Regions from separate parts of the Enterococcus sp. PLH-Efm8 genome, predicted to be linked through region 1. Evidence: a T-box and tRNA genes for the amino acid it is inferred to sense, from the RefSeq annotation. Region 1 holds a T-box; the other regions hold tRNA genes.
The links. A T-box is a leader RNA that pairs with one kind of tRNA and senses whether it is charged. The one in region 1 lies ahead of argS (arginine--tRNA ligase), so its partner is inferred to be a tRNA-Arg.
Positions count from the first base shown of each region.

Region 2: it has a tRNA-Arg gene. The T-box ahead of argS (arginine--tRNA ligase) is inferred to sense a tRNA for this amino acid. The anticodon was not compared.
Region 3: it has a tRNA-Arg gene. The T-box ahead of argS (arginine--tRNA ligase) is inferred to sense a tRNA for this amino acid. The anticodon was not compared.

Region 1 covers NZ_CP172568.1:1,651,870-1,662,807, forward strand. The annotation lists gene tsf (translation elongation factor Ts) at 115-996, opposite strand; gene rpsB (30S ribosomal protein S2) at 1,095-1,877, opposite strand; gene ACIFUW_RS08185 (arginine repressor) at 2,236-2,715, shown strand; gene phnW (2-aminoethylphosphonate--pyruvate transaminase) at 2,932-4,023, shown strand; gene ACIFUW_RS08195 (hypothetical protein) at 4,016-4,144, shown strand; gene ACIFUW_RS08200 (HAD hydrolase-like protein) at 4,148-4,693, shown strand; gene argS (arginine--tRNA ligase) at 5,147-6,838, opposite strand; T-box leader at 6,915-7,112, opposite strand; gene arcC (carbamate kinase) at 7,258-8,205, opposite strand; gene argF (ornithine carbamoyltransferase) at 8,320-9,339, opposite strand; gene arcA (arginine deiminase) at 9,430-10,659, opposite strand.
Region 2 covers NZ_CP172568.1:2,056,879-2,067,816, forward strand. The annotation lists gene ACIFUW_RS10215 (phosphoglycerate kinase) at 1-1,068, opposite strand, end outside; gene gap (type I glyceraldehyde-3-phosphate dehydrogenase) at 1,178-2,179, opposite strand; gene ACIFUW_RS10225 (sugar-binding transcriptional regulator) at 2,220-3,311, opposite strand; gene rpoN (RNA polymerase factor sigma-54) at 3,460-4,794, opposite strand; tRNA gene ACIFUW_RS10235 (tRNA-Arg) at 4,854-4,925, shown strand; gene ACIFUW_RS10240 (ISL3-like element ISEfa11 family transposase) at 5,085-6,380, opposite strand; gene ACIFUW_RS10245 (polysaccharide deacetylase family protein) at 6,639-7,523, opposite strand; gene ACIFUW_RS10250 (RsiV family protein) at 7,610-8,509, opposite strand; gene ACIFUW_RS10255 (RNA polymerase sigma factor) at 8,526-9,032, opposite strand; gene rpoE (DNA-directed RNA polymerase subunit delta) at 9,221-9,841, opposite strand; gene ACIFUW_RS10265 (DUF1934 domain-containing protein) at 9,917-10,354, opposite strand; gene ACIFUW_RS10270 (lipoate--protein ligase family protein) at 10,517-10,938, shown strand, end outside.
Region 3 covers NZ_CP172568.1:702,877-713,814, reverse strand. The annotation lists gene ACIFUW_RS03405 (sigma 54-interacting transcriptional regulator) at 1-1,225, opposite strand, end outside; gene rpmA (50S ribosomal protein L27) at 1,632-1,925, opposite strand; gene ACIFUW_RS03395 (ribosomal-processing cysteine protease Prp) at 1,938-2,282, opposite strand; gene rplU (50S ribosomal protein L21) at 2,309-2,617, opposite strand; ribosomal protein L21 leader region at 2,637-2,713, opposite strand; gene ACIFUW_RS03385 (uracil-DNA glycosylase) at 2,899-3,540, shown strand; gene ACIFUW_RS03380 (SulP family inorganic anion transporter) at 3,602-5,233, opposite strand; gene ACIFUW_RS03375 (DUF1304 domain-containing protein) at 5,356-5,715, opposite strand; tRNA gene ACIFUW_RS03370 (tRNA-Arg) at 5,874-5,947, opposite strand; gene ACIFUW_RS03365 (O-methyltransferase) at 6,256-6,939, opposite strand; gene ACIFUW_RS03360 (signal peptidase I) at 7,067-7,594, opposite strand; gene ACIFUW_RS03355 (membrane protein) at 7,797-9,641, shown strand; gene ACIFUW_RS03350 (ISL3-like element ISEfa11 family transposase) at 9,783-10,938, shown strand, end outside.

The DNA of each region.
Region 1 (10,938 bases):
TATTGCCATTTTACCATACTTAGATGATTTCGACACTCTAAGACTGGTTTTTCTTGTTTTGCTTAAAAAAAGGGAGCGCACAAACCGTGCGTTCCCGTCTGTTATTCAACAGAATTATTTTTTCACTTGGCTCATAACTTCTTCTACAAAGTTATCTTCGCGTTTTTCGATACCTTCGCCAACTTCGAAACGTACGAATGTTTTAACAGTTGCGCCTTTTGATGCAACGTATTTTTCAACAGTCATATCAGGATCTTTAACGAATGGTTGGTCCACCAAAGCGATTTCTGCTTTGAATTTCTTCAAGCGTCCTTCTACCATTTTTTCAACGATATTCGCTGGTTTGCCTTCGTTCAATGCTTGTTCTGTAAGAACAGTTTTTTCATGTTCTAATTCAGCTTCTGGAATTTGTGATTCGTTTACATAACGAGGATTGATAGCTGCTACGTGCATAGCTACGTCTCTTGCAACTGTTTCGTCAGTTGTTCCATCTAGAACAGTCAATACGGCAATACGTCCGCCCATATGCAAGTATCCACCAAATGCAGCATTGTCGTCTTTTTCTACAACTTCAAAGCGACGGAAGCTGATTTTTTCTCCGATAACTTGAGTTGCTTCGATCAAGTCAGATTCAATTGTACCTTTATCTGTTTTGATTTTCATTGCAGCTTCCATGTCTGCTGGTTTGTTTTCAGCAACAAGTTCTGCAATTTCTTTTACTAAATCTTGGAACATTTCGTTTTTAGAAACAAAGTCTGTTTCTGAGTTTACTTCAACGATTGCTGCAGTGTTACCTTTCACAGCAACTGAAGCCAATCCTTCAGCTGCAATGCGGTCATTTTTCTTCGCAGCCTTTGCCATTCCTTTTTCACGTAAAAGATCAACTGCTTTTTCCATGTCGCCTTCTACTTCAACTAATGCTTTTTTCGCATCCATCATTCCTACGCCAGTCATTTCGCGTAGTTCTTTTACCATTTTAGCTGTAACGTCTGCCATGTTTAACTCCTCCTGTGTGTTTTTCTTTTTAAAAAAAGCTGCTTCAAAGGAGAGTGAGGCTTGTCGCCCAGCCTTTGAAACAGCTCCATCATTCAAAATTATTCTGCTGAAGAATTGTCGCCTTCAACAACATCTACGATTTCTTCGATTGATGTTGCTGTGTTTTCTTCTGTGAAATCTTCTTCAACTACTTGATCTTCACCTTGGTTTCCTTCGATGAAAGCATCAGCCATTTTTGAAGTAATCAATTTAACGGCACGAATTGCATCGTCGTTTGAAGGGATTACTACGTCGATTTCATCTGGATCGCAGTTTGTATCAACCATAGCTACGATTGGGATATTTAATTTGTGTGCTTCTTGAACAGCAATACGTTCTTTACGTGGGTCAACGATGTACATTACATCTGGGATTCTTGGCATATCAGCGATACCGCCTAAGAATTTTTCAAGACGTTCACGTTCTTTGTTCAAACCAGCAACTTCTTTTTTAGGTAGAACTTCAAAAGTTCCATCTTCTTCCATTGCATTGATTTGTTTCAAACGGCTGATACGTTTTTGGATAGTATCCCAGTTTGTCAATGTTCCGCCTAACCAACGATGGTTAACGAAGTATTGTCCTGCACGAGTTGCTTCTTCTTTGATTGCTTCTTGTGCTTGTTTTTTTGTACCTACGAATAATGCTACGCCGCCTTCTTCAGCAACGCTCTTCATGTAATCATAAGCTGCATCTACTAATTTAACTGTTTTTTGCAAGTCAATGATGTAGATTCCGTTTCTTTCTGTGAAGATATATTTCTTCATTTTTGGATTCCAGCGACGAGTTTGGTGACCAAAGTGTACGCCGGCTTCTAGTAATTGTTTCATAGAAATTACTGCCATGTTTGTTTCCTCCGATTTGGTTTTATTTTTCCTCTTCTTATCTTCTACCTTGCCGGCAAACTTTTTCAAGCACCTACCGACAATCCAATAAGAATGTGGATTTGCTGATGCATAAAGCACCCTCAGCTATTATACAGACAAAAGATCCGTATCGCAAGAGCAAATATACTTTTCTGCTCAACATTCAATAGTTTACCTGAAAGATAAAAAGAATTCAAGAAAAACAGTAGATTTCTCTTTGTTTCTTTATTATCCTTTTTCCATAAAATAATTTTAGGTATAAAAGACGAATATTATTGGGCAATCCTTCTTTTTTTTGTTATGATACATGTGAAATCTTTCGTAAAGGAGAAAGAAAATGCGCAAAGCTCAAAGACATTTGCTGATTAAACAAGTCATTGAAGAATTCCCGATCCGTACGCAAGAAGAACTATTAAACAAACTTGGGCATTATGGCGTTACCGCCACGCAGGCAACGATTTCTCGAGATATCCGTGATCTAAAAATCGTGAAGGCACCTGATGAAAATGGCGTTTCCCGCTTCGTATTGTTTCGCGAAAAAGGAACTCCTGAGACTAGGACTGAGGAAGAGGATCGGCTGGTTCAAATGATTGAAGACATTGTATTGAAAGTCGAACGAGTCCACTTTTTGACGATCGTCAATACCTTGCCAGACAATGCTCATTTATTTGCATCTGTTTTAGATGAGATCAAACCTCCCTCTATTGTCAGTACAATTGCTGGATTCGATACGATCATGGTCATCTCGGAAAATGAGGAGGACGCAAAACGAGTAGAAGAATTTCTTCACCATCCAACTGAAGTATCACTTTTTTAATCAGAGCACGTATTCCTAATATGGAATGCGTGTTTTTTTATTTTCAATATTTTCCTTATTGAATAAACCTTTACACTCTTTACAAAAATACATCATTTTTTATTCAAATTTTTCAACACCTTGATTGAATCACAATAATCATCATTTATATTGGATGTTAACAAGAGCAGCTTCTTGCTCTTTGTGTATTTCAAAAAAGAAATGAAAGGAAATCATATGTATAAATTATTAACTTCTGGACCATTGACGACTTCTGAAACAGTGAAAAATGCTATGCTGATCGATCATTGTACTTGGGATCAAGAATACAAAGAAATTACACAATGGATAAGAAAAGAATTATTGGATCTTGCTCAAGTATCGGAAGGAATATACACAACGGTCTTAATGCAAGGTAGCAGCTCCTTCGGGGTAGAATCGGTATTAAGTTCTGTGATCAGGCCAGAAGATACTGTACTGATTTGTTCAAACGGCGCATATAGACAACGAATGATCAACATGTGCGAATGTCTGAAACTGAACTATACCGTTTATGAGGTATCGGAACATCAAATCCTCCAAGCTCATGTGATTACACAGCTGATTGAAGAGAATCCGTCTATCTCCGCACTAGCAATGGTCCATAGCGAGACTACTTCCGGTATTTTGAATAATTTGGAAGAGATTGCTGCTGTCACGCAAGAAAGAGATCTTTTGTTTATAGTGGACGCGATGTCAAGCTTTGGTGGGATACCGATTTGTGTAGCCGAACTAGGGATTGATTTTTTGATTTCCAGCTCAAACAAATGTATTCAAGGTGTTCCAGGCTTTTCTTTTGTACTTGCTAATAAAGCGGAACTGGAAAAACGAAAAAATGTTAGCCGAAGTTTGTCACTTGATCTATATGACCAGTACCGCGTGATGGAAAACGAGAATGGCAAATGGCGTTTCACTTCCCCTACCCATACGGTTTTGGCTTTTCAACAAGCGCTGAAGGAACTAGAGGCAGAAGGAGGAATCGAAACTCGATATTCACGTTATCTCGCCAATAATCATGTGCTACGACAAAAAATGACAGAGATGGGGTTCCAGCCTTTCATTCAAGAATATCAGGGGCCATTCATCACCTCTTTTCTTTACCCTAAGGACTGGCGATTTGATTTTAATCATTTTTATCAGTATTTAAAGCAAAATGGATTTGTGATCTATCCCGGGAAAATCAGCGATCATGAATGTTTTCGTATCGGAAATATTGGCGAGATCTATCCGGAAGATATTTTGGAACTGACAGCAATTATCAAAGACTATAAGGAGAACGTTAATGATTAAAACTGTAATTTTTGATTGGGCAGGAACAACTGTGGACTTTGGCTGTATGGCTCCTGTCCACGCTTTTAGAAATGCTTTTCTAGAAAAAGGAATCCAACTGACTGACAAAGAAATCCGCTAACCGATGGGAAAATTAAAATGGGATCATATCCAACAGCTTCTTTCCCTCCCTTCTGTCAAAAAACAATGGATAGCTATTTATGGACAACTACCTCAGGAAAAAGAGGTGGAGGAATTGTATCAACAATTTGAACATTATCTGTTTAAAGATTTGGTCAAGCATTCTACCTTGAAACCCGACACATTGGAAACGATCGAACGGTTGAGAAACGCTGGGATCAATATTGGTTCCACGAATGGATTTAATGCTCCTATGATGACAATCGTAGCAGAAACCGCAAAAAAAGAAAGGTATTCACCAGACTTCATGGCAACTTTTGAAGACGTCGAAGGGTATGGTCGACCGTTTCCTTATATGATCCATAAAAACATGCAGTACTTCAAAAACAAGTCGGTTGATGAAGTAATCAAAGTCGGAGATACGGTCTCAGATATCCAGGAAGGGAAAAATGCCGGAGTGTTGACAGTAGGTGTAATTGAAGGTAGTTCGCTAATGGGGATTTCTTATGATGAGTACCAAAAATTAGAGATGGGGAAAAAGATCGTTTAAAACAGTCTGTTGCTCTTAGATTCCAACAAGCCGGCGCTGATATTTGTGTAAACAATTTAAAAGAGTTAACAGAATACATTTTGTACGCTGACATGAATCCAGAATGACTTTTATACAAAATAAGAGGTTGTGAAAAAGCTGTCCTGTATCAAGTAATAAAAACAGCCAAGCAAAAATAGCTCCTCATATTTTTCGTTTGGTTAGGCTTATTACCGCAGATGCAAGCTTTTGAACACCGTTTATTCGAAAAAAAAAAGGGAGCTGTGACACGACTTTTGTCACAGTCCCCTTATTTGCAAACAAACAGTGTTTAAGAGACAACCTCTCCACTAAACGGTGTTCATTCAGCTGACTCTCGGTATTTGCTCAAAAAACGATAAAATTTGAAAAGCTATTTTCTCTTTTGTTTCTCTAATACTCGGATCAGAACGCTGATTTCACATTCTCTTTTTCTTACATCTTATCTGGTGCATGAAGTCCTAGCAAACGAAGGTCTTCTTTCAATAATACAGTCACTGCATAAACTAGAGCTAAGCGTGCTTCTTTTTGTTCATCATCAGCTAAAATCTTCGTATGAGCATAGTATTTGTTGAATGCTTGTGCTAATTTGATTGCATGTTTCGCAATCACTGACGGTTCGTATTTTTCCCCAGCAGACAAGACCGTTTCAGGGTATTTTTGAACTAATTTAACCACTTCCCAGCTGGTATCGTCATTCAATGCATAGTCTGCTGTTTCTGAAGGGACAAATCCTGCTTTTTCCAACAGGCTGACTGCACGAGCATGTGTATATTGCACATAAGGTCCAGTTTCTCCTTCAAATCGAACAACTTCTTCCAGGTTAAAGTCAAATGTATTCAGTCGATCGTTTTTCAAATCGTGGAAAATGACTGCCCCAACCCCAACTTGTTTAGCTACAGCATCTTTGTTTTCCAAATCAGGGTTTTTCTCGCTGATTTGTTCTTTAGCAGATTGGATTGCTTCATTTAATACTTCTTCTAATAAGACGATCTTTCCTTTACGAGTTGATAATTTTTTACCACCTTGCGTGATCAAACCAAATGGAATATGGTGCATGTCGTCAGACCAGTCAAAGCCCATTTCCTTCAAGACAGCTTTCAACTGTTTAAAATGATAGCTTTGTTCATTCCCTACTACATATAGAGATTGTTTGAAGTCGTAAGTACGTTTACGGTACAATGCAGCAGCTAAGTCACGTGTAATGTATAGTGTCGCACCGTCTGACTTCTTAATCAACGCTGGATTCAGGTCATAAGCAGATAGGTCAACGATCTCTGCACCTTTATCCTCGTTCAGCAAATGTTTTTCTTCTAAAAGTTTGACGATTTCATCCATCTTGTCATTGTAGAAAGCTTCACCGTTCAACGAATCGAAACGTACTTCCAGCAGATCATAGATTTTATTGAATTCTTTCATCGATTCATCACGGAACCATTGCCATAATTGAATAGCCTCTTTATCGCCTTCTTCCAGACGTTTGAACCAAGCACGAGCTTCTTCATTTAATTCTGGTTCTGTTTCAGCTACTTCATGGAATTGGACGTATAAACGAAGCAATTCATTGATTGGTTCTGCTTTAACAGCTTCTTCTGTACCCCATTTTTTGTAAGCGACGATCAGTTTTCCAAACTGTGTTCCCCAGTCACCTAAATGGTTGATGCGGATTGGCTGATAACCGATTTTTTCCATAATGAAACCGATCGAATTACCGATAACTGTCGAACGCAAATGTCCCATTGAGATTGGTTTGGCAATATTAGGAGAAGACATGTCGATTGGTACTGTTCCTTGATTCCCGATGTTGCTATCCCCATAATGTTCTTTTTCTTTCACTACTGTTTGCAAAACTTTTTTGCTGATAAGTTCTTTATTCATGAAAAAGTTCAAGTAAGGTCCGACAACTTCGATTTTTTCAAAGTTGGCAGAATCGATTTTTTCTGCTAAATCTGCAGCGATTTGCTGTGGCGCTTTTCGGTAAACTTTTGCTAATGAAAAGGCTGGAAATGCAACATCTCCGTGTTCAGCTGATTTTGGATTTTCTAGTAATTGCTCGACTTGTTCCAGTGTTAAATCATCTTTGACAGCGTCATAGACAGCTTTTGCGACAAGATCTTTATTATTCATCTTTATTCCTCCTAAAGTGTTCCCTTGATTGTTAAACAAAAAAAATCTCTAGCGACGGCATACTTAGTATGCCATCACTAGAGACGAGATTTCCCGCGGTACCACTCCAATTGTCCTAAAAAAGGACCAGCTCCATCTGATATCGGTAGACGACCGTCTGTTTAAAACAGAATTCTCCAAGTGCGCTTCGTTGTATCTTCTTCATTCGGCTTCCACCACTTCCGAATTCGCTAGCCAAGAATGATACAAGTACTCTCTTGTTCAACAAATCTTAGTCTTATTAAACTTTCTTGAATTATATCAGAAAAAAAAACGAAAGGCTAGTCGTTTCATAAAAAAACAATCCAGATGGCCTAAAGGAGAAGAAATACCACCTGGATAGCTATAAATCATTTCGTAAATACGAAAGACTTAACAAATTAATCAGCTACGATAATCGTTCCTTCTTCAGAAGCTAAAAGATTCTCGATATTTTCTAAAGAAGTGATGATTGCCTTAGCGTTTGGTTTTGCTTCAACAAATGCAATAGCTGCTTCTACTTTCGGAAGCATGCTTCCTGGAGCGAATTGCTTTTCATCAATGTATTGTTTCATTTCTGAAACAGTAACAGTTTCTAATTTCTTTTGATCTGGTTTTTGGTAATTGACATACACATTGTCTACTCCTGTCAATACGATCAGCAAATCCGCATCGATGATTTCGGCTAATTTTTCTGAAGCAAAATCTTTATCGATTACGGCTTCTCGTCCTTCTAATCCAGTAGCTGTTTCTACAACAGGAATCCCACCGCCACCAACAGAGACTGTGATAACTCCTTGATCGACCAGCGTTTCGATGACACGTGCTTCTTTAATCGAGATGGGTTTAGGGGAAGCGACTACTTTTCTCCATCCACGTCCAGCATCTTCTTTGAATGTCACAGTGGAGTCAGCATTCATTTGTTCTTTGGCTTCTTCTTCCGTGTAGAATGGACCGACTGGTTTACTTGGATTTTTGAATGAAGGATCATTTTCATCCACAATAACTTGAGTGACTAAAGAAACCACATCTTTATCGATCCCTTTTTCCTTCAGTACTTCGCCCATGGCGTTTTGTAACCAGTAACCGATAGATCCTTCTGTCATTGCAACACATGTATCTAAAGGCATTGCCGGTGTTTTCTCAGAATCAGCAGCTTGCTGCTGAATCAATAGGTTACCGACTTGCGGACCATTTCCGTGGGAGATGATCAATTCATCTCCTTGTTCGATAAATTTCACTAAATACTTTGCTGTTTCCATTAACGCTTCTTGTTGGGCTTTTGCACTTGCATCCGTAGACAAGATGGCATTGCCCCCTAAAGCGACAACTACTTTTCGTTTGGCCATTTCATTCGTCCTTTCTTCAGTTCTACCGAATTTTCTAGATAACAAAACGAGCCAGCGTTTTGTGATTTTCCCTCAATGCTGACTCGTTTTTTCGTGAGATGAATGTGGTTATGCTTAAACGCGAGGGATAAACAAGTTACCTAATGTTGCTGCCATGATCGCTTTGATTGAGTGCATACGATTTTCTGCTTGGTCAAATTGACGAGCATATTTGCTGCGGAAGACTTCATCTGTTACTTCCATTTCAGTGATGCCAAAGCGTTCTTTCATTTGTTCACCGTAAACAGTGTTTGTATCATGGAAAGCTGGCAAGCAGTGCAAGAAGATCAAACGATCTGTGTTGTGTGTTTTTTCTACCATTTCCATATTGATTTGGTAAGGTTTCAACAATTTGATACGTTCTTCGAATTTATCTTCTTCACCCATTGATACCCATACATCAGAATAAAGGACGTCTGCTCCGTCTACACCTTTATCAACATCGTCGGTAATCATCAATTGTGCACCGGATTTTTCAGCAAAGCCTTCTGCCATTTTGACGATTTCTTCTTCAGGTTGTAATTCTTTTGGTGCAACGATACGCATATTCGCTCCTAAAATTGCACCTGTGACTAATAAAGAGTTAGCCATATTGTTTCGACCATCTCCGCAGTAAGCAACAGTGATACCTTCTACTGTTCCAAAGTTTTCTTGGATAGTTAAAAAGTCAGCGATCATTTGTGTTGGATGCCATTCATCAGTCAAGCCATTCCAAACTGGAACACCAGAGAATTCTGCTAGTTCCTCTACCATTTTTTGACTGAATCCACGGAATTCGATTCCGTCAAACATACGTCCTAGTACTTTAGCTGTATCTTCTGTGGATTCTTTTTTACCTAATTGGATATCATTTGCACCTAGATATTCAGGATGTGCACCTAGATCGATCGCTGCAGTAGTAAATGCAGAACGAGTACGTGTAGATGTTTTTTCAAATAAAAGCGCAATATTTTTTCCTTCTAGATAGTGATGTGGGATACCACGTTTTTTCAAGTCTTTCAAGTGTTCTGAAAAATCGATCAAATATTGTAATTCTTCTTTTGTAAAGTCTTTTTCTGCTAATAAGCTTCTTCCTTGGAATACTGATTCTTTCATATTAAACATTCTCCTTTAGATTGTTTTTATTTAAGATTAAAGAGGAAATCCCGACGGCAGCTGACAGTAAGACTGCCGTCAGGAAACAAATTACTTCAAGTCTTCACGGACAAGTGGTTGGCTCATGCAGCGTGGACCACCACGACCTCGTGACAATTCACTTGAATTGATTTCTAACACTTTGATGCCATAGCTACGAAGCAATTCGTTCGATACATAATTTCGGTTATAAGTGACTACAACACCTGGAGCGATTGCCAATGTGTTTGATCCATCATTCCATTGTTCTCGAGGTGCAACGATCTCATCTCCATTACCAGTTGGGATCAGTACAAGATCATCTAATCCAAGAGCAGCTTTCATCGTTTCGTGTAAGTTATCTGAATGAGTAATCTTGATATCATCACCATCTGGTTCGATTGTAAAGACATCCATCTTACCGTCTTTACTTTGAATTGCTGGATGGATAGTGAATTTATCGTGATCTACCATTGTAAATACGGTATCCAAATGCATCATTGCACGGTTGTTCGGAATTTTGATTGCCAACACTTTTTCAAATCCTGAATTTTTTGCGAATAGGTGGCGTGCTAATTTTTCTAAAGCTTTCGCATTAGTTCGTTGAGAAATCCCAACAGCTACTACTTTATCGCTTAAGATCAATTCGTCTCCGCCTTCGATATGATCTGGATTTTCACGATCCAACCATACTTCGATTCCTTTATTTGCAAATCTTGGATGATGTTTCAAAATATATTCTGTAAACATCGATTCACGACGACGTGCTTCAAAAGTCATCTTATTGACTGTCATCCCATTTCCCATTGATGCGGAAGGGTCGCGTGTAAAGTACAAGTTTGGCATTGGGTCCATGTAAAATGGATAGTCATCGTCTGCTGACAGATCATATAGACTGCTAGAACGTACTTCGATATCTTTTGTACGAACCCCAGCCATGATTTTATCTACCATTTCTTGCGTTTCCATTGATAGAAGGAACTCATGAAGACCCTCTCTTACAGCATTCGATGCAATATGAGATTCATCCAACATTTTATTCAAGAATTGTTCTTTGACATTGCCTGCGTCAATCGCTTCTGCCGCTAATTTTTCCAAGTAAAGAGTCTCGACGCCTTCATTTTGCAATGTCTTCGCAAAGTTGTCATGTTCTTCTTGAGCAATCGGAAGATATGGAATATCATCGAACAACAGACGATCCATAATATCTGGTGTCAAATTTTCCACTTCTTGTCCAGGCCGTTTCAGTAAAACTGTCTTTAATTTCCCTATTTCAGAGAAAACGTGAATAGGTTTATCCATGTTGTGTTGCCTCCTTCTTTTTGATTACATGTATAGGATATCCTCCTTTTGTAATCACTTTCATAATTTTGTCTCATTCAAAACGAGACATTCCTCACATTAATATTCGATAATTAAATAATTAAACGTTTTTCTATTTTTAAGCGTAATTTATTCATTTTTTATTCTGTATACACTTTCAAAAAAATATTTATTCATTGAAAAAATTTTTTTGAATAAATTAAAAAAATAAATTATATTATCGTTGTTAGCGTTTACTATATGTATTATTGTTGTTTT
Region 2 (10,938 bases), 410 kb from region 1:
GGCTGAGTCTCCGCCACCGATGATTGTTGTTGCGCCTTCTAAGTTAGCGATTGCTTCACAAACACCGATTGTACCTTTAGCAAAGTTACTCATTTCAAATACACCCATAGGTCCGTTCCAAACAACTGTTTTTGCACCTTGTAATGTATCAGCAAATAATTTTACTGATGCTGGGCCGATGTCTAAAGCCATCAAACCATCAGGAATGTCTCCTTCGATTACTTGTGTTTCAACATCATTTGAAAATTCTGGTGCACAGACATTGTCGATTGGCAAGACAAGTTTGTCGCCTGCTTTTTCGATTAATTCTTTTGCTAGTTCCACTTTATCAGCTTCTACTAGAGAGTTACCGATCTTGATTCCTTTTGCTTCGTAGAATGTGTAAGTCATTCCGCCACCGATCAAGATTTTATCTGCTTTAGGAATCAAGTTTTCGATTACGCCGATTTTATCAGAAACTTTTGCGCCACCAAGGATTGCAATCATTGGTCGTTTTGGTTCTTCTACTGCTTCACCGATGAACTTGATTTCTTTTTCCATCAAGAATCCAGCAACTGTTGGGATACCAGTTGAAGCGATACCTACGTTAGAAGCATGTGCACGGTGAGCTGTACCGAAAGCATCGTTAACAAATACATCGCCTAATGAAGCCCAGTATTTACCTAGTTCTGTATCATTTTTGCTTTCTTTTTTACCGTCAATATCTTCAAATCGTGTATTTTCGAATACGACAACGTCGCCGTCATTCATGTTGCGGATTGCTTCTTCTAATTGTTCTCCGCGAGTTTCAGGTACGAATGTTACTTCTTTACCTAATAATTCGCCTAGACGTTTTGCAACTGGAGCTAAAGATTTTCCTTCTTTATCTTCTTCTGTTTTTACACGTCCAAGGTGAGAGAAAAGGATTGCTTTTCCGCCTTGTTCTAGAACGTAGTTGATTGTTGGCAATGCTGCTTTGATACGAGTGTCGTCAGTGATCACGCCGTCTTTCAAAGGAACGTTGAAGTCAACACGGACAAGAACTTTTTTGTCTTTTAAATCGATATCTTTCACTGTTTTCTTAGCCATTTTATTTCCTCCTGAATAAACTTATTATCAAAAAAAGCGGAAGAAGCGCGATTGCTTCCCCGCTTTTAAATGTACATGTCTATAATTTACACTTGTACGTTTGTCTATCTTATAAGTTAGCGAAGTATTCTAAAGTACGTACTAATTGTGCAGTGTATGACATTTCGTTGTCGTACCAAGCAACAGTTTTAACTAATTGTTTGTCGCCAACTGTCATTACTTTAGTTTGTGTAGCATCAAATAATGAACCGTAAGTCATACCAACGATATCTGAAGAAACGATTTCGTCTGTGTTGTATCCGTAAGATTCGTTTGAAGCTTCTTTCATTGCTGCATTGATTTCGTCAACAGTTACTTCTTTTTCAAGAACTGTTACTAATTCTGTTAATGAACCTGTTGGTACAGGAACACGTTGAGCAGCTCCGTCTAATTTACCGTTCAATTCGGGAATTACTAAACCGATAGCTTTAGCAGCACCTGTTGAGTTAGGAACGATGTTTGCAGCAGCAGCGCGTGCACGGCGGAAGTCACCTTTAGGATGAGGTCCGTCTAGAGTCATTTGGTCACCTGTGTAAGCGTGGATAGTTGTCATTAATCCTTCAACAACACCAAATTTGTCGTTCAATGTTTTAGCCATAGGAGCTAAACAGTTAGTAGTACATGAAGCACCTGAGATAACTGTTTCTTTACCAGTTAATGTTTCGTGGTTTGTGTTATAAACGATTGTTGGAACATCGTTTCCGCCAGGAGCAGAGATAACAACGCGTTTAGCACCAGCTGTTAAATGTTTTTCAGCTGCTGATTTAGAAGTGAAGAAACCAGTACATTCTAGAACGATATCTACGCCTAGTTCGCCCCATGGTAATTCTTCTGGGTTGCGGTTAGCTAATACTTTAACTTCTTTTCCGTTTACGTTGAATGAACCTTCATGAACTTCAACTGTTCCGTTGAAACGTCCTTGAGTTGTGTCGTATTTTAACAAGTGTGCCAACATTTTAGCATCTGTCAAGTCGTTGATTGCTACTACTTCGATTCCATCTACATCTTGGATACGACGGAATGCTAGACGTCCAATACGTCCAAAACCATTAATACCTACTTTAACTGTCATTTAAGATTTCCTCCTTATGAAAATCAAAAAAATATTTATTTTAAAGGGTTACCCCTTTTAAAATCTCATTTGCAGCAGCTTCATCAGTGATGAGCCACGTTTGTTTTGGTGCATTTTTCATATAAGCTCGAATTGCTTTAGCTTTTGATTTTCCGCCCGCGATTGCCATGATGATCGGGACTTTTTCCAAATCTTGCAATTCTATGCCGATTCTAGGGACCTTATAAACGACTTCACCTTTTTCATTGAAAAAGTAGCCAAAAGATTCCGCAACAGCATTTGCTTGTTTCAGCATGACTAATTCTTTTTCAGTCATCTTACGACGTGCTGCCATGTGTAATGCACGCCCAATACTATGAATAACACAATTCGCTTCACTAATCAAGTTTAAGACTTCTTGGATAGATGGCTCATTGAGTAAAGAATTGTAAGTTGCCAGACTTAATTGTTCCGGAACATAAAGTGCGCGGTGGTTACCGTTTGCTTTAGCAGCCATTCTTGCACTGACAGAATTTGCCTGTACAGTTATCGCTTCACCAATCCCGCCTCTTGCAGGGACAAACAGGTTATGCCGTTTCTTATTTTCCAGATTAGACAATTGTTCGGCTACCACAGCCATAGTAGTTCCTCCCATCACAGCGATGATATTCTCGCCTTCTGGAAGTAGTCGGTCTAAGGCTTCGCTCAGCGCTTCGCCGAATGCATCAGCCACTTTGGTCTGCTCTTCGCTGTTTCCTGAAACAACGATACAGCGTTGGTTACCAAAATATTCTGCCAACTGTTGTTCGGTTTGATGCGTACCTAAAAGCTGATCCATGAAGTTTTCAAGGCTTTGATAAACTTCTTCGCCCTTAGTTGTCAGCGTCATACCGCTTTTTGAGGTGTCGATCAAATTCAGATTTTTCAAAAGGTCTGTTTCTGTTCGTAAGACTCGTTCTGTGATCCCCATACTTTCCGATAAACTTCGACGCCCAATCGGCTGCATCCAATAGATATTTCGTAAAATTTTATAGCGTTCTTGCAACACTTCGATAATATCTGGTGCAACAGATTCAATCATTTTTATTTCATCCAGCATAGCGATCTCCTTAGTTGGACACTTTACGTCCAATGTAGACTTAAAACGACCCATATACGATAAAAAAAGAAATTAACTATTCGAATTTCACATCAATAAAGGGAAATCTCAACCTCACGACTGTAAGTCTAACAGTTTTGCTCTCGTTTTTCAACTAAAAAGACTAGAAAAAGTGAAATACTTTTTCTAGTCTTTTGACTGATTAGTTATCATAACGTTTTCTTTTTGATGAACTCGGGATTCCTAATAAATCACGATATTTTGCTACTGTTCGTCTTGAGATCGCTATCTCATCTTTTTTCAGCAATTCAACCAATTTCTGGTCAGACAACGGCTTGTTTTTGTCTTCTTGATCGACTAATTCCTGCAGCTTTTTCTTCGCTGTATCTGCTGAAAGGTCTTCTGTCTGTTCTGTACTATTCGTAGGAATTCGTGTAGTGAAAAATTTTTTTAATTCAAATACACCGAAGTCTGTTTCCAAATATTTCCCGTTGACTGCACGACTGACCGTGGATTCATGCACATCTATCTCAGTTGCAACTTCCTTTAACGTAAGAGGCTTGATTGGACGTTCCTTGTCGATAAAGAAAGCTTTTTGCCGGGAAACAATGACTTGAGCAACCCGCAAAATTGTATCCCCACGTTGTAGGATCGTTTTCTTCAACCATTCGAATTCCTGTTTCCGTTCTTTTAAATAATTTTCAGTTTCTTTATCTGCTTGTTGTGACATTTGTTTGAAGTAACTCTCTTGAAAGCGTATATTTGGCTGATTTTTTCGGTTTGAGATAACTTGTACATTTTTATCGTCGTCCACTAATACCCGGACATCAGGAATAATGTACAATTCGCTGCTACGGTCGAAAATCCGGCCAGGGCTTGGACTCAACGTTTGTAAATAGTCGAATATCTGCTGAACAGCATGTAGATCAACAGAAAAACGTTGTGCGATTTCTTTCCATTTTCGCTCCACCAGTTCCTCAAAACATTCTTCCAACACGATATAAGCTAATTCCGGCGCATAATCATCTCGTTCTGTTTGAAGCATGAGACATTCTTGCAAACTACGTGCACCTACTCCAGCTGGTTCTAATTGCTGAATCAGAGTCAACGCATCGAGCATTTGGATAGGCGTAGCTCCAATCTCTTTTCCGGCTTCTTCTAAACTAATCGTCAAAAATCCGTTCAAATCGATGTATTCTACAAGATAAAGAACGATTTTCCTCAAAAAAGTATCTCGGTAATTCAAATGGACTTGTTCGATCAATGAATCAAATAAAGACCCTTTTGTATCAGGAATCTGATTTAGGTAATTTGTCTCTTCTCCTTCATAAGAAGATGAAGAAGCTTTTATGTAATCTGGCTGCCATTCCGGCTCAACAACTTCCACCAATGGATTTTCCATTGCTTGATTCTCAACGAATGCCAACAGCTCCTCACTGTTATATTGTAAAACTTGGATGGACTGTTGCAACTGTTGCGTCATGGCTAGTTTCTGTGTCTGCTGCTGTTTTTGTGAAAAATTTTGCTCAAATTTCATTTTTTTGTCCAATCCCCTTGTAATTTTTTATCTGTTTAGTTACAATTATCCCAGTGCTTGCGTCCTTAGTGTAGTGGATATCACGTAAGATTCCGGTTCTTGAGACGGGGGTTCGATTCCCTCAGGACGCGTTCTACTGCTATTTTAGCATAATTTACGAATAGTTGCTTCTTTATTTTTAAGTGAAAACTGTCCGCCAAAGAAAATTGGCTCTTTGTCAATAAGGACTGATGAGTTGTGCAAAATCAAATCTGAGTCAGAATGAACCACATTCTGGCTCAGATTTTTTGTTATCTTACATTGATTAATTGATTGATCAAAAAGATTCTAATTCTCATGTTCTCAAATGATTTAAATCCGTAGGATACTCGTTTCATTGTCTTTATGTGGGTATTCTTCGCTTCTATTTTTCCATTGGAATAAGGATAGATCATTGCGTTGGTGATGCCTTCTTCATAGGTCAGAAGGTTTTGAAGCTTTTCCCGAAAGCTGTCATCTAACGTTTCGGGAAGTTCTGCCAATAAGGAGAAAAATAAGTCAGGGTCTTTGTCTCGAAAGGCTTCAACTAATTCATGAAAAAAGGGATACGCCTCCTTTAGGGGCGGAGAAAACTCAAGCAATCGATCAATCATCATTGCTTCAGTAAGAAATGGGTATTTTGGTGCTCGGAAACTTTTCCATGTTTTGTATTCATAATGGTTGATGTTTGCACGATTTTTTAGCAAAAAGCGCCAGTTCTTTTTCAGTTTTTCTGCCTGGCTTTTCTGTCCGGCTTTACGAAGTTCATTCATTTCACGGATACGCAACTCATTGAACGCTTGATTCATGTGTTTGACAATATGAAACCGATCAATCACGACTTTCGCATTTGGCAGAACACGTTTGGTGAGCTGGAAGTAGGCGGCGTTCATGTCTGTCACCAAGAATTCTACTTCTTCTGGATTGGTACAACCTAAGAAATAGCTTGTTAATCGAGGTAATTTACGCGTAGGCAAAACATCTATTAATTTTCCTGTTTCGCCATCCGCGCAAATAAAGCTCATCTTATCTTCTATGGAAGCATGCGAACGAAATTCGTCAACCATCAATACTCTGGGGAGGATCTTCTTAGATTGCTTTGGTAAATAGCTTTTAAACTCTTTCAATGTACGAATAACGGTGGTCAAAGATACCTGACAGCTTTTCGCAATAAAAGATAAAGATACTTTTTCAGTCAGTAAAGAAGCAATTTTATATCTAACATGATTTGCGATTGAATGTCTGGGTTGGACAAAATAACTTTGAGCCGTCCAATGGGTGCGACAGTTTTTACAGGTATAGCGTTGCTTTTTTAGGCGCATAACCAAAGGCATATGATTGTATTGTTCAAAACGGACAATCGTTTCCTTTTTTCCATTTTTCACTATAATTGCTTTCCCGTTTCCATCTACCACAGTAGAACCACAACTTCTACAAGCACGAGGAGTAGGCGAGAGAACAGCATCGACGACCAACGTCTTTTTCTTCTGAAGGGTCTCGTAAGAGACCTCTGTAATCATCAAATCTTTCTCTGTTATTCTCAGCATTTTTTTGATAGAATCATTCATATAGCGTATCGTCCTCTCAGTTGTTTATTTTGTGGTGATTTAATCATACTAGAGAACGATATGTTTTTTAATACCTAAAATGAAAATGGGGCTGAAGAATCAATTCTGATTCATCAGTCCCATAAATTATAGAGCCAGAAAATTGGTGGACAGTTTTTTGTTGTACCTGTATAGATATTGTTAAGCCTTTGCAAGTAAGGTAGTTATGTGTTCAACTACTTATTAAAATGTGTTATTTATTAAAGATACTTGTCTCACTTACTGAACTGGCCGATGATCGTTTCTGCCATAATAGTTCTCGACAGCCGTTGGATGCCCTAATAAATCCCCAACTGTCGTGATGCGATACCCTTGCTCTTTCAGATAATCGATCACTTGAGGAACGGCACGAATCGTTTCAGGATAGATATCATGGAATAAAATAATTGCCCCATCGTATACTGTTGCTTGGATCTTCTGCAAAATCAAATCAGGATTTCTTGTCTTCCAATCTTCTGAATCAACAGACCATTCGATGATCGGTCGCTGGATGATCGTTGCTCCTACATTCGTGACAGAACCATAGGGCGGACGAACAAAAGTGGGGGTTTTGCCAGTGACTTTTTTGATCTCAGTGTCTGCTTTCGTCACTTCCTCCGTCATCGACTGGGCAGAAAGAGTGGCCAGATTCTGATGATCGTATGTGTGATTGCCAATCTCGTGCCCTGCTTCAGCTGTCTGCTTCACGATTTCAGGATGCTGCGCCGTATTTTCTCCTAAGACGAAAAAAGTGGCATGCACGTTTTTTTCTTTTAAGATTCGCAGAAGCTGCGGTGTTGTGGTCGCTCCTGGTCCATCATCAAAGCTGATTGCGACGCTTTTGACAGCCGGATCTCGGCTCGTTTTTGTACTGTCTTGTGTTGATTGTGATGACTGACTTTGTACCTTTTCCGCTGATTCTTGAATGGCTTCTTTGACGTTAGCTGTTTCAGTTGATTGGCTTTTAATGGTTGATTGTTCTGATTGTTTGAAAGATTGTGACGAATGCTCCGAAGAGTGTGTTTGTCCTTTTACTTCGGTGATCAAGGAGGCCACCGAAGTAATTTCGAAAAACAAAAGCACGGATAAAGCAATAATACTGATAACTAAATAATTTCTTTTCACTATATCTCTTCTTTCTCTTTTTCTCTTCTTATTATTTACTTGTACTTACTTGAAAATTGAAACTGCTAGTCGCAACTACTTCTCGTCTAATGATCCAAATAATCTTCCGATGCCAAAATCGTTTTTGTCACGGACTTAGGAATGACAAATTCTGGTGTACCCATATAACCAGGAGCAATTTCGTATTGAGAAAAAGTCAAAACTAATTGATGCTCTTTGTTCAAATAAAAACTTCGTGTAGGCGTAACAAGTGTTGGTTTTTCTATCGTCCCTTCTTGAATATCTTGCTCAGTCCAATAGTACTTAGATGGATCTTCCTTGACTTGTTCGGCCATCTGCCGTTTGACTTCTTTTGTCAAAACAGATAGATAGGTGTCATCTTTGAATAAAAGTGGAAGTGAGAGCTGGACACTGTTTTTCTTGTCGATTGTGTCGTATCTTTTTTCAACATGGCTATCTGCTGCTGTTTGGGTGATCTGCCTTTCAATCACGAGAAACCGGTTATCGTCTACGATTTTCTGATAATCTCCCAAAACTTGGTAATGATCCGTTTCAAAATTTCCATATTCTTTTTCAGCTTTTTCAAAATCTGCTTGTCCTTCGCGAAAGTATTTTTGATTTAATCCATGAATTGTTTTATTTTCTTTCTCATTTTGTGTATTGATCTTCGGTACCTGAATATCGATTTTTTCAGATCGATCAGTAAAGCGTTCGCCTAAGATCAATTCAATGACTGATCCTAAGATGGGTAAATCTTCTGCAAAGCTTCGAACTTGACTATTAAAAAGAAGGCTACTTGTTGTAATCATTACGATAGCCAAAGATACTCCGAACCCTTGGAGACGTCTCTTTCTCCGCTTTGCTTTTATAAATGATTGCTCTTCGATAATAAAACGCTGGCGGATCTCCTCTTTAAGCCCTTTGGGAATTGCTTGTTCTTTATAAGTTTTCTTTAGTTTTTTTAAATTTTCTTTTTGGGAATACATGGCACTCTTCTCTCCTTCATTCTAGGATTTGACGTAAAGCATTCAATGAGCGGTACATTTTCGTTTTAACTGTGTTTTCATTCATATCCAAGATAGTCGCAATTTCTTTCAAACGAAATCCTTCAAAAAAGTAGAGGATCAGAATCTCTTTTTCCGGACTGTCTATTTTATCTAAAATCATATGGAGCTCTGCAACGGAAGTTTCTAAAGGTAACTGTTGGGGGATATCTTGAATTTCAAATAAGTCCACAGGCGTCCTTTTTTGTCTGCGCCAACTATCTAATGCCGTGCGGATCAATATCCGATAAAACCATGCACTAAAATGCTCGATCTCTTTTTCTTTTTCAAAATAGTTCAGGGCTTTATGAAAACTATCTTGCATCACATCTAAGGCCTCTTCTTTATCATGTACGTAATTCATCGTGATACGGAACATTTTTTGATAATCAGTTTCGATGAGTCCATTCAGCAGGTGACGGTATTTTTCGATCTGCCGTTTTTTCTTATATCCAGTAAAAATCATTCTCCACTCCTTTCTGCCTCACTTAATATGACGTACAAGGTGCGCTAAAAGTTTCAATTTTTTTATTTTTTATGTATTTACTTGGGATTTTTATATACAAAAAAGAAGGTGTGACAAAAATCGTGTCACACCTCCTTATTCTGATAGGCTGATCGTCTCTGTCACAACCTCTCGTAAGAAAATAATGTTTATTCTTTTTCAGAGTCAGAAAATTCTTCCTCTTCATAATCTTCATCATCATCGTCTTCGTCTATGATACTTAAATCTTCTTCGATATTTCCTGGCAAGTCTTCTTCATCATCTGTCGGGTCATCTGCTCCGATTTCTTGCAAGTCAGAATTATAAGCAGCGATTTCTTCATCTTCATCATCATCGTCATCAAACAGATCATCGTCATCTTCTTCTGTCAGATCTGTATCTTCTGGGTCATCGTCATTGTAATCGATCGCGTCTTCATCATCATTGATAAAGGCGTTGACTTTCTTGCGTTTACGGCGACGTGGAGTATCTTCATCCTCTTCGTCCATTCCATGGTTTACTTCTTCATCGATCGAATCGATAGCATACCATGAACGCAAGCCCCAACGATTATCCCCTAATGAGATAAAGCTGCCGTCAATATTCAAGTCAGTATAAAATTGTGCGAGTGAATCACGAATTTCACTGTCTGATTTCCCAAGATAGTTTTGGATCTGGTTAGCTAAATCAGAAAAATCCATGACATCGCCACGTTGTTCTAAGATCGCGTGTGCTACTTCGATCATTGATAATTCGCTTTTGTTTGCACCTTCAAATACACTAATTTCCAATCAGGACACGTCCTTTCACAGTCTACTCCTTATCATACAAAATCAGACACAAAAAATCAAACTTTTCTTTTATATTTACGCTGTAAAATCCAAGGTCAAATAATATTCGCCGATTTTTTCCGGTCCCATGAACAGATCATAATCGATTCGAACCTTCCCTGCTGTGGGACGGTCTTTCAAACTAACATGCAGTTCTTTCGTAAAAGTAGCAATCTGGATCATACCGTATGGTGTTCGATAGGATGTTTCTAACCGTTCTTTATAGCCAAATTTCAAACGCATCCGCATTTCTCCTGCACGGATCAGCTGTACATGACCATCTGGAACTAATTTGATCGTTACAGGAATCTCATCGCCCGTCTCCTCCTGAATCTCTTTATAACGTATGTACAGCGTATCGCCAATTGTCACCATTTGCCCTTTCAAATCAAAATAAAAATCTTGCACTTCCCCTTGCTGTTTTACTTTTGTACGCAATTTGATTGAAATCGGTGTTCCTTGTGATAATTCCATTATTCATTCTCCTTTACTTCTCATAGCTACATTGTTCCTAGTTTCTTTTGTTTTGTCAACCAACTTGTCCATTTTTACAGAAAACCTTTTTTCCAAAACAACTCTTTGATTTTAGAGTATAATATTGTAGAAAATATGAATTTATACAAAGGAGCCGGTTGAATGAACCCTGCGATTCGACTAGATCAGCACATTTATCAAAAAAACGACTTTTCCCCTTTTGCATTAACAGATATATTAACGGAATATTCTAAAGAACACCAGCAAATCTTTTTACATTTCTGGCAATATGACTGCACAGTCATCTTAGGTATGAAGGATGTTCGAACTCCTTTTCTAAGTGACGGGATCCAAACACTGGAAGATGCAGGTTACGCTCCAGTGATCAGAAATTCAGGTGGATTAGGGATCGTATCAGATGAAGGAATTTTGAATATTTCTTTGATTTTCCCCCAAAGTGACACAAAAAAAATAACCATAGATGACGCTTACGAGCAAATGCTCCTATTGACTAAATACGCTTTTCCAAAGGCACCGATACAAGCATTCGAAATCACCCATTCTTATTGTCCTGGAACTTATGA
Region 3 (10,938 bases), 950 kb from region 1:
ACTCATAGGAGTCCGATTGGATTTTCATGATCGTATCATTTGGTGCTACAGTTATCTTTGGCTCCAATATTTTAGAAAGCTCTGCCATTGCACTGCGGTTGCTTGCTAATTGAATCAATCCGCTACGAATCCCTTCTGTCAAATCATCGATTGTGATCGAGATTTCGGGTGATTGCATATGATTTAGAAATCCTCGTGCACATACTAACTGGATATTTGACTTCAATTGTCCTATATTTCCATAGGTCACACTGCCGATCAATGCTTTTGCTACATCTTCTGTCAAAGAAATCTTTCGCTGCGTGCGGTTTGCTTCGTGGGCAATCATGATTTTTACTAAATCGACTTTCTCATTTGCAGGACGTTTTTCAAAAGCCGGAAGTTTGATATTGATTGGGATACGCCGAACAAAAGTTTCTAATAGAGAAGAACCTGGGTCTTCTGTGGTCGCACCTACGATCCGTACATTTGCTTCATGGGATTTCGTTGTTTCCCCAAGACGACTGTAAGTTCCATGATCCATAAAGTAAAAGATCATTTCTTGACCTTCAGGCGGCAACCGGTGAATCTCATCCAAAAACAGCATACCGCCATCCGCTTGATCGATAATCCCCATTTTTTCTTCATCTGCGCCTGTAAAAGCACCTTTTGCGTACCCAAATAAATGACTCATCAAAAGCTCAGGGTTATTGGCATAATCAGCACAATTGAAAACAATCAGTTCCGTTTCCTCATCTATTACATGATGCGCTTTTGCAAAATGATACATCGCGTGTGCAAAATAAGTCTTTCCTGATCCGGTAGGTCCTGTAATCAAACAATTTAATCCTCTTGGCGGATACAAAATCGCAGCTTTTGCCTGTTCCACTGAATTTTTCATGCTGCCGTTAGCTCCAATGATTTTTGCAAAGATATCCTTAGTATCTATTTGGAGTGTATTTTTTTCTTCAGAGACCGGCGTTTCTTTGTAACTGACTACATGTTTTGTAACTGGCTTTACGTGCGTAACGAGTGTTTGATATATGTAACGTACTGGTCGTCCGTCTGTCTTTATCAGTTTTCCTTCGCGCACTAGCTGATTCAGATCTTTACTGCTATTTGTTCGCTGAATCCCTAACACTTCAGCAATTTCCTGTGTTGTTACTCCTTGATCATATTCTGCCTTTGTTAAATGAGCGGTTTTTTCTTTGACATACATATAAATTCGGTCAATGCGTTTTGCCAATGGTATCGCTCCTTTTCTATAGACTATTGTACTTAGGCTTCAAAACATAATACTATGTATTTATTTCTGTTTCGTCAACTATTTACCTGATTTTGTTTTGTTGATAACACGCGGATAGATAGAAATGTTCAATTTAAAAGAACGAAAAATCCCGATACGATTTTTATAATGGAAACAAGAAAAAGAACACTGTTTACCATATAATTATTTCACTGATAGCAAACAATATAGCTTCCATCAATTGAAAACGATAGTTATCAAAACATCCTGATTCCAAATTGGCAAAAAAATATTAAGTGTAAAAAGACAAAGTAAACTTCGTAGCCTCCACTACAACTTTTATTTTTATAAACAAAAAAGGCTGTGACAAAAGTCTTGTCACAACCTCTTTAATCATAAGATTCAATTAAGCTTCTTGAGCTACTGGATAAACAGACACTTGTTTTTTGTTACGGCCTTTACGTTCGAAACGTACTACGCCATCAACTTTTGCAAATAAAGTGTCGTCTCCACCGATACCCACGTTTACACCTGGATAGATTTTTGTACCGCGTTGACGGTAAAGAATTGATCCACCTGTAACTGTTTGTCCATCAGCACGTTTAGCACCTAGACGTTTTGATTCTGAGTCACGGCCGTTAGATGTAGAACCGCCACCTTTTTTGTGGGCAAATAATTGTAGATTCATAGATAACAACATGGTCTGCACCTCCTATTTATCATTAATTGTTTTAATTTGGATATATTCTGAGTTTTCAGCTTCTATCGATTGTAATCCTAATAAAAGATTTTCTAATAGAATCTCAGCAATATTGTTTTGTTCTTGTGTCATTCCTGAAGTGACTTCGGTATAAAGATAACCGCCTTCTTCTTCATTCATTTCAACAATCGGCTCAAAACCGGCTAATGAGGCAATCCCGTTGACAGTGCTGATCGCTAACGCAGAAACACCCGCACAAACGATATCACTTCCATAAGGACCAGCATCAGCATGCCCGGTCAAAGTGAATGAAACGATCTGACCTGCGTCATTTCGCTTAAATGTTCCTTTGATCATATATAGGCCTTCTTTCTCAAACGCTATTAAGCGTTGATCGCGTCGATAACCACTTTTGTATATGGTTGACGATGACCTTGTTTACGGTGTGAATGTTTTTTAGGTTTGTATTTGAAAGTAACGACTTTCTTTTGTTTGCCGTGTTTTTCAACAGTACCTTCAACAGTTGCACCTGCAACAGTTGGAGCGCCTACTTTTGTAGATTCTCCGCCTACTAAGATAACTTCGTCAAAAACAACTTTTTCTCCTGCTTCAACGTCAAGTTTTTCAACATAGATTGCTTGTCCCACTTCAACTTTTACTTGTTTACCACCAGTTTTAATAATTGCGTACATGCTATAAAGCACCTCCTTCTCATATACTTAGACTCGCCATCCGAAGTGACAGCATATGCTGTGCTTATTACTTGTTCTGAGCGGTTGTAGCTGTGGAGTCCACAATTACAACAGTACTAGCTTACCAGAACAGCAACCGTTAGTCAACTAAATTTAAAATCAAAAAGTAAAACAAAAATTCAAGCAATACTTCTGCTTTTCTATCCTCACAGTTCTACCAAATAAAATAGTCGCATTGTGTTTCTTTTATTCTTATAATAAAAGAAAAAGGAGGAGCATAAATGGAATACCCAAAAGAACTGATACAAGAAGCTTCTTTAAGAATGAACGGCCGTCCTGTAGAAGGATTTATCGCTGGGCAAGGACCTCTTCATCCTAAACTGATGCTCGTGGGAGAAGCCCCAGGGAAAACAGAGATTGATACGCATGTTCCTTTTAGCGGTCAAGCTGGAAAAGAATTGATGCAGGCACTTTCTTCAACTGGCTTAACACGAGAAGAGGTGTATATCACCAGTGCTGTAAGGAGCCGCCCGTATCGCGTGACTCATCGGATCAATAAACGGACACAACAGTCAGAAACTGTTTATCCAAATCGGACACCTACTCGTTCCGAAGTATTTGCGCATGCACCAATATTGGATTACGAACTGATGAAGGTCCAGCCAAAATTAATTGCGACACTTGGAAACATTGGTCTTCAACGTTTACTTGGCAAAGAATATACGGTTACCAAAAATCATGGTCAACTCTATACAGGGCCTGTCTTACAATTAACAGAACAAAAGGATGCCTACGAATGGTCAGAAAAAAACTATCGAATTCTTCCACTTTTTCATCCAGCAGCTATTTTCTACAATCGCTCCCTTGTACCTGTTATCCATCAAGACTGGCAAGTACTAGCTTCACTTTTACAGCAATATTAAAAAGAACAGACAAGACCATAAAATCTTCAGTTTACAGTCTTGTCTGTTCTTTTTCATTGTTTTAATGGCTAATTGCAGTATATTTCGCATGTAAAGCTGTCAACGCATGAGCAACTGTTTGATGTTGATGCGTGAATGTATGTTCCCACAAGTGAGAAAGTTGTTTTTCTACTTCTGGCTGCAAGGAAGTATAGATAATCGTTTGTCCTCTTTGCTCTGCTTTTTCTTGAAATTCATCAAAAACTGCACGTGCCGTCAAATCAATACTTGGTACGCCTCGCATGGAGAAAATGACACCATCGTGATGATTTAGTTCTTCCAATTTATTTTTGAGTTTTTCTGAAGACATAAAAAACAGTGGACCACTAATATACACTACTGTCCAGTTATTCAGCTTTTCCGTTTCTGGCAGCCCCATTCTTTGCCAATCGATCGTTTCTAATGAAATCGTGATAGCAGCGCTTTTGACAACAAAAAATACACAGCCGCCGATCACCCCGATCACGATAGCAATACTTAAATCAAAGATAACTGTACAAATCATCGTAAGGATAAACAATAGAACTGCTGACCAATATTTATTAGTAAATAGCTCCTTGATCGTTTCCCATTCATTCATACGCCAAGCCGTCACAATCAAAACACCTGCAAGTGCTGGCATTGGAATCTGTGACATCACTGGCGCAAAAACAAGCATGGAGAGCAGTAAGACAACTGCATGTATCATACCAGCTAATCTAGTTTGTGCACCAGATTTGATGGCCACGCTTGTACGGGCGATGGCCGCAGTAGCAGGAATCCCGCCAAAGAAAGGAAGCAACAGATTTCCAATTCCTTGCGCCATTAATTCTTGATTGCTATCTAAGGGCTTATTTGCCATTCGGCCAGCCGAAGCACCACATAGCAAGCTTTCAATCATTCCTAATAAAGCAATGCTAATAGCTGGAACTGCCACTTGTTGCAAGGCAGAAAAGCTAAAATCTCCCATATTCAAACGATTACTACTGATCAATGTTTGTGGAATCTTACCCACAGTTGCTACTGGTAAATGGAACAATAGCATAACTGCTGTTGCCAAAATGATAGCCAGCAGCGAACTAGGCATTCGTTTCGCCCATTTTTTTGGATAGATAAACATCCCTAAAATGACTAGCCCTCCCATGATCAAAGAGGCTGTGTTTATCGGAAATCCTATCGTTTGATAACTACTTAGTTTTTCAATAACGTTTGTACCTTCCGAGTGAACACCAAATAAATTATCGATCTGACCTAATGCAATAATGATAGCAATACCTGAAGTAAACCCCGTAATTACGGGTGCTGGGATAAAAGAAGTCAGTGTTCCTAATCGGAAAAGTCCTGCTGCAAGTAAAAATAGACCCGCTAAAAAAGTAGCAAGCAATACACCTTGCATTCCCTTTGTTGCCGCAATAGACATCAAGATAGCTGCCATCGCACCTGTCGGACCTGATATTTGATAAAAACCGCCTGATAAACCGCCAATAACGATACCGGCAATGATAGCCGTAATCAAACCTGCGGCCGCATCAGCTCCGCTTGATACCCCAAAAGCCAAGGCTAAAGGCAATGCTACAGCAGCTACTGTGATCCCAGCCAAAAGATCTTTCTGAAATCTTGAAAGATCATAACCTGAAAATTCTTTTTTTAGTGAGGAAACATATTTTTTGAACACCTATCTAACTCCTTTTTCATGAAATTTTCTAAAATACCATTCATTAGAATATCATATTTCATGAGATAAAGTAATATTTTTCACAAAGTTTCCTGTTAGATAAATTCTTATTTTTTCTATATTTATAAGAAAATAGAAAGCAATGCCAACAGAGCTAGCCCACCTTGTTTGAGTAAAATCCAACGATCGCTAGTCAAACTGCCATATAATGCAACAAAAAAAATAGATATTAATAGCATACTTGTGATTTCTTTAGATGCGGAAGAAAGATAAGCTCCATAAAGTAGTCCCACTCCTAATAGTCCATTGTACACTCCTTGGTTCTTAAACAATGTTTGAACAGATTTTCTGCTTAACTCTTCTTTACTCATTTTAAAAACCCTACTTGTCGTGTCAGAATCAGTTCTCACCGTTTCGATATACATGATATAAAAAAATTCAATTGCAACTAGAGTCACTAAAATTCTAGATAGTATCGTCATATCTTCTTCCTCTTTTCTGATGAGTTTTATTTTTTTGCTCCTTATAATTGTACTCGATAAGGATGTTTTTTTATTTTATTTGCCTTTGAAAACAAACAATATTGGCACAAAAAACAAAGAAAAACCGTTAGAAACCTCAGTTTCTAACGGTTTTTTAGCGTCACAGGAGGGATTCGAACCCCCGACCGTCCGCTTAGAAGGCGGATGCTCTATCCAGCTGAGCTACTATGACAAGAATCAGCGGAACATCAATAATTATAGATAATTAAATTGCTTCTGTCAATACGAAATAGTTATTTAATTAGCAAATAATGAATTATTTTGGCCCAACTACTAAATCAATCTTTTAAAACGAGACATTCTCCTTCAGCTGTTCTAAGGTTATCAATTGAAAACAGGAGCTACATTGACTTCATGCTACTCCTGTTTATTTAGATTTCCTGTATCCTTTAATTGACTTACAAATATAGAAACTTTTACATCAAGTTCGAATTGAGCCCTCGATTCAATCGATTATCTACAGGCTGCCATAATCATGTATCACAACTCGATTGTTTCTGATTCCTTTGTCATTAAGATCACACCATCACCTAATGGCAAGATTGTCGATGTCAAATCGGGATGATCCATCACAACACGAAGAAATTCATTTAATTTACGATGGATAGCTCGTTTGCCACGGGGAATCTCTTCATCTGGGAGCAAGATCGTTCCTCCTTGGAAGATGTCATCTACCATCAAAACGCCACCTTTTCTTAACAAACGTAAGCATTCAGGTAAAAATTCAATATATTTTGATTTTGCACTATCCATAAAAATAAAGTCATACGGACCAGACAACTCCGGCAAGATATCTGCTGCTTGACCTTCAAGCAAAGTCACTTTATCTGTCAGTCCTAGACGTTCATAGTTTTTTTTAGCTTTCTCGATCATGACATCGAAACGATCAATTGTCGTAACATGAGCGTTTTCTCCGATTGTCGTGGCCATGACACTTGATGAAAAACCGATAGCTGCTCCGATCTCCAAGATTCGTTCAGGCTGAAGCTGTCCAAGTAAAAATTTCAAAAATACAACTGTTTCATGGGGAATAACTGGTACTTCTGCTACATGAGCTTCTTCTTCCAGTTTGCCTAGCTCACCCGGTAATTTTTTTTGCTGGGTACGCATAAAATCCAATAGTTCTTCTTTGACTACAGGACGATGCATCATTTCATTGCGCATACTACTCCTCCTCTTCACACATTATACGAACAACTGACTAAATCTACAAGCTGCATGAGTGTTTTCTCGTGTTTCATGTTCAGAAGAGTCGTTGGATCTCTGGAATACATTTATGTTTTTAACATTCTTACAAAAATTTCTGTGTTCGTCTCCGCTTCTTTTTCAACTCTACAAAGGTATTCCATGCTGTGATTCCTGTTAGGCAAAAAGCAATCGTAAAGAATAACCCCTGAATCCATGCAAATGCCGTTTTTGAAAGGACTAGTCCAATATATGGAATCTGAAAGATGGGACTACCGATAATATTTCTCTTTTTTACTACTCCAGGCTCAATATAAGTCTTTGTATCAGCTTTTGTATAAAAATCTTCGTGGTTGTTTTCAACGGCTATTACGCGACGCGTCGAGATTTTTTTTCCTGAATTTTCATAATATGTAATAATATCTCCGACTAAAATCTCATTTGTATTTTTCGGTCGTACATATATCAGATTTCCTTGTGCATAATATGGACTCATTTCTTTGTCCTCAATAATATAAGGAGTCAAACCAAAAATTCGGGGAACCAAGACGACGAGAAGAATAAGAATTAAAAATATAATCAACGTTATAGAACTTATAAAAGTTATTTTTTTGTAATCAGGTATCGTTTTCAACTTCTTTCTTTATTCAATCCTTCTTAATCATATAATAACGATAAATTTTTTTCAAATTATAGCTGTAAAAATGTTTCCCTTTAATAATTATATGTTTCTAATTCTATTTCCTCATCTTTATCTCATTTTTTATTATAAATAATTGACGTTAGTTTAAAAAACGTTTACCCTAACATTACAAGTTTTAGAAAGGAATACCTTTATGTCTTTTTTTAATAACATATATAATAAAAAAGAATCTTTTTATTTACGTATAAAGTGGAGCATAATCATTATATTATCATTGTTATTTTTAACAGGAATTGCTTATTTCTTTTATTTTATTTTTTCTCCTGCGGACAGCAATCAAATGAAAGAAATAAAAGATTCGTGGGTTTTCTATACAAAAGATGATCCTGATTTTAAGTTTGACAGCAAGTACACTCGTACGATTCCTACCGTGGATAAAGACGAAACATTCATTATGGAAACGACACTTGAAAAACCGTTGGACGAAGCAAATTTACTAATCAAAGGAAACCATCAATGGATTACTGTATATCTAGGCGAAAAGATTTTATACCAACGGAAAGATTATCAGGAAGAAAGCAATCCCGGACTCTCATTGGCTGTGATAGATTTACCAGCAAATTATATCGGAAAAAAATTGACCCTTACAGTCTCATCTCCTTATCAGAACTATGCTGGACTGCCACCGAAAGTTTATCTAGGAACAACTGGACCATTGATTAGTTTTATTTATTCACAATCAGTGCCGCAAGTATTGACGATGATAATCGCTGTTTTTATCGCTATAGGGACCTTTTTCTATACGATCTACTTGATGTATAAACAAAAACGTCTTGAATACTCACTTATTCTCTTAAGTTGCTTTGCTTTGGCATTAGGATTTGAAGCTGTATCAGAAGATATTTTAAGTGGTATTCTTTTTGAACCATTCGTTCATTCTTTTTTATCTCATTTATTTATTATCTTAACGTCAGCTTTCATCATCTGCTACTATTGGAGCCGAATGTTTTACTATAAAAAATGGTACGGAATTTTTTGTACGTTCCAACTTTTGATTTTTATCGGCGTTCTGCTTTATGCAACTTTTACTCCTGCAGAACTTCCTGAATTAATGCCGATTGCTAATATTGCTAGTGTTATAAGCACTTTAGTCACTTCACTTGCATGCATTGGCGAAGCATATAAGAATAACCGTTTTTATGTAGCTTGTACACCTTGGATCGTCTTGGTAGCCATTATCCATTGCTTGATTTACATCCAAACGGCATTAGGTATCTATCAAACAACGATCAATTGGTCTACGATTTTATATATTATCATTCTAATCGTTATTATCAGCTACAATCTAATCGATCACATCTTAAATACCGACAAAGATCGGAGACAAGTAGATTTCTTAAAAATCAAAAATGATTTGTTGGAGCAACATTATGAGCAGCTTCGACAGCATATCCAAGAAGTAAATACACTTCGCCTGGAATTTGTCCAAGAGATGGAGAATCTGCAAGATTTAATGCATACGGACCAAACAAAAGCTAAAAACTATGTGGAAAAGATATTAGAAGAAGCAAAAAATTTCGAAATGCTGTGTTCTTTTTGCAACCACCAGGTGACAAATCTTATCTTAGCGCGTTACCAGAAGTTAGCTGCCAAACGGAATATTCAGATAACCTTCCAAGCAGATCTTCCCGAAGAACTTCCTATCAACGATGACGATCTGGCTCAACTTTTGATCCACGCTTTAGAGCATTCCTTTAGAGAAACTCATGCCATCGAAAATCCACTGTATCGAAAAATTTATTTGTCGATACACGAACAAGAGGAACATTTCGTCATTTGTTGCGAACATAGTGCACATTACGATACAAACCTATTTAGTCGAGGCATCACAGAAGAATTAGATGATCAGGAACGTTTTGACTTAATGATGATGAAAGACGTAGCGGATCGTTACACAGGAACACTAACGCAGGAAAAAGATACTTTCATTGATCGGATCACTGTTCAACTCTCTCGAAATTACCCGAATCCTGTATAAAAAATGGCTCTATAATTTATGGGACTGATGAATCAGAATTGATTCTTCAGCCCCATTTTCATTTTAGGTATTAAAAAACATATCGTTCTCTAGTATGATTAAATCACCACAAAATAAACAACTGAGAGGACGATACGCTATATGAATGATTCTATCAAAAAAATGCTGAGAATAACAGAGAAAGATTTGATGATTACAGAGGTCTCTTACGAGACCCTTCAGAAGAAAAAGACGTTGGTCGTCGATGCTGTTCTCTCGCCTACTCCTCGTGCTTGTAGAAGTTGTGGTTCTACTGTGGTAGATGGAAACGGGAAAGCAATTATAGTGAAAAATGGAAAAAAGGAAACGATTGTCCGTTTTGAACAATACAATCATATGCCTTTGGTTATGCGCCTAAAAAAGCAACGCTATACCTGTAAAAACTGTCGCACCCATTGGACGGCTCAAAGTTATTTTGTCCAACCCAGACATTCAATCGCAAATCATGTTAGATATAAAATTGCTTCTTTACTGACTGAAAAAGTATCTTTATCTTTTATTGCGAAAAGCTGTCAGGTATCTTTGACCACCGTTATTCGTACATTGAAAGAGTTTAAAAGCTATTTACCAAAGCAATCTAAGAAGATCCTCCCCAGAGTATTGATGGTTGACGAATTTCGTTCGCATGCTTCCATAGAAGATAAGATGAGCTTTATTTGCGCGGATGGCGAAACAGGAAAATTAATAGATGTTTTGCCTACGCGTAAATTACCTCGATTAACAAGCTATTTCTTAGGTTGTACCAATCCAGAAGAAGTAGAATTCTTGGTGACAGACATGAACGCCGCCTACTTCCAGCTCACCAAACGTGTTCTGCCAAATGCGAAAGTCGTGATTGATCGGTTTCATATTGTCAAACACATGAATCAAGCGTTCAATGAGTTGCGTATCCGTGAAATGAATGAACTTCGTAAAGCCGGACAGAAAAGCCAGGCAGAAAAACTGAAAAAGAACTGGCGCTTTTTGCTAAAAAATCGTGCAAACATCAACCATTATGAATACAAAACATGGAAAAGTTTCCGAGCACCAAAATACCCATTTCTTACTGAAGCAATGATGATTGATCGATTGCTTGAGTTTTCTCCGCCCCTAAAGGAGGCGTATCCCTTTTTTCATGAATTAGTTGAAGCCTTTCGAGACAAAGACCCTGACTTATTTTTCTCCTTATTGGCAGAACTTCCCGAAACGTTAGATGACAGCTTTCGGGAAAAGCTTCAAAACCTTCTGACCTATGAAGAAGGCATCACCAACGCAATGA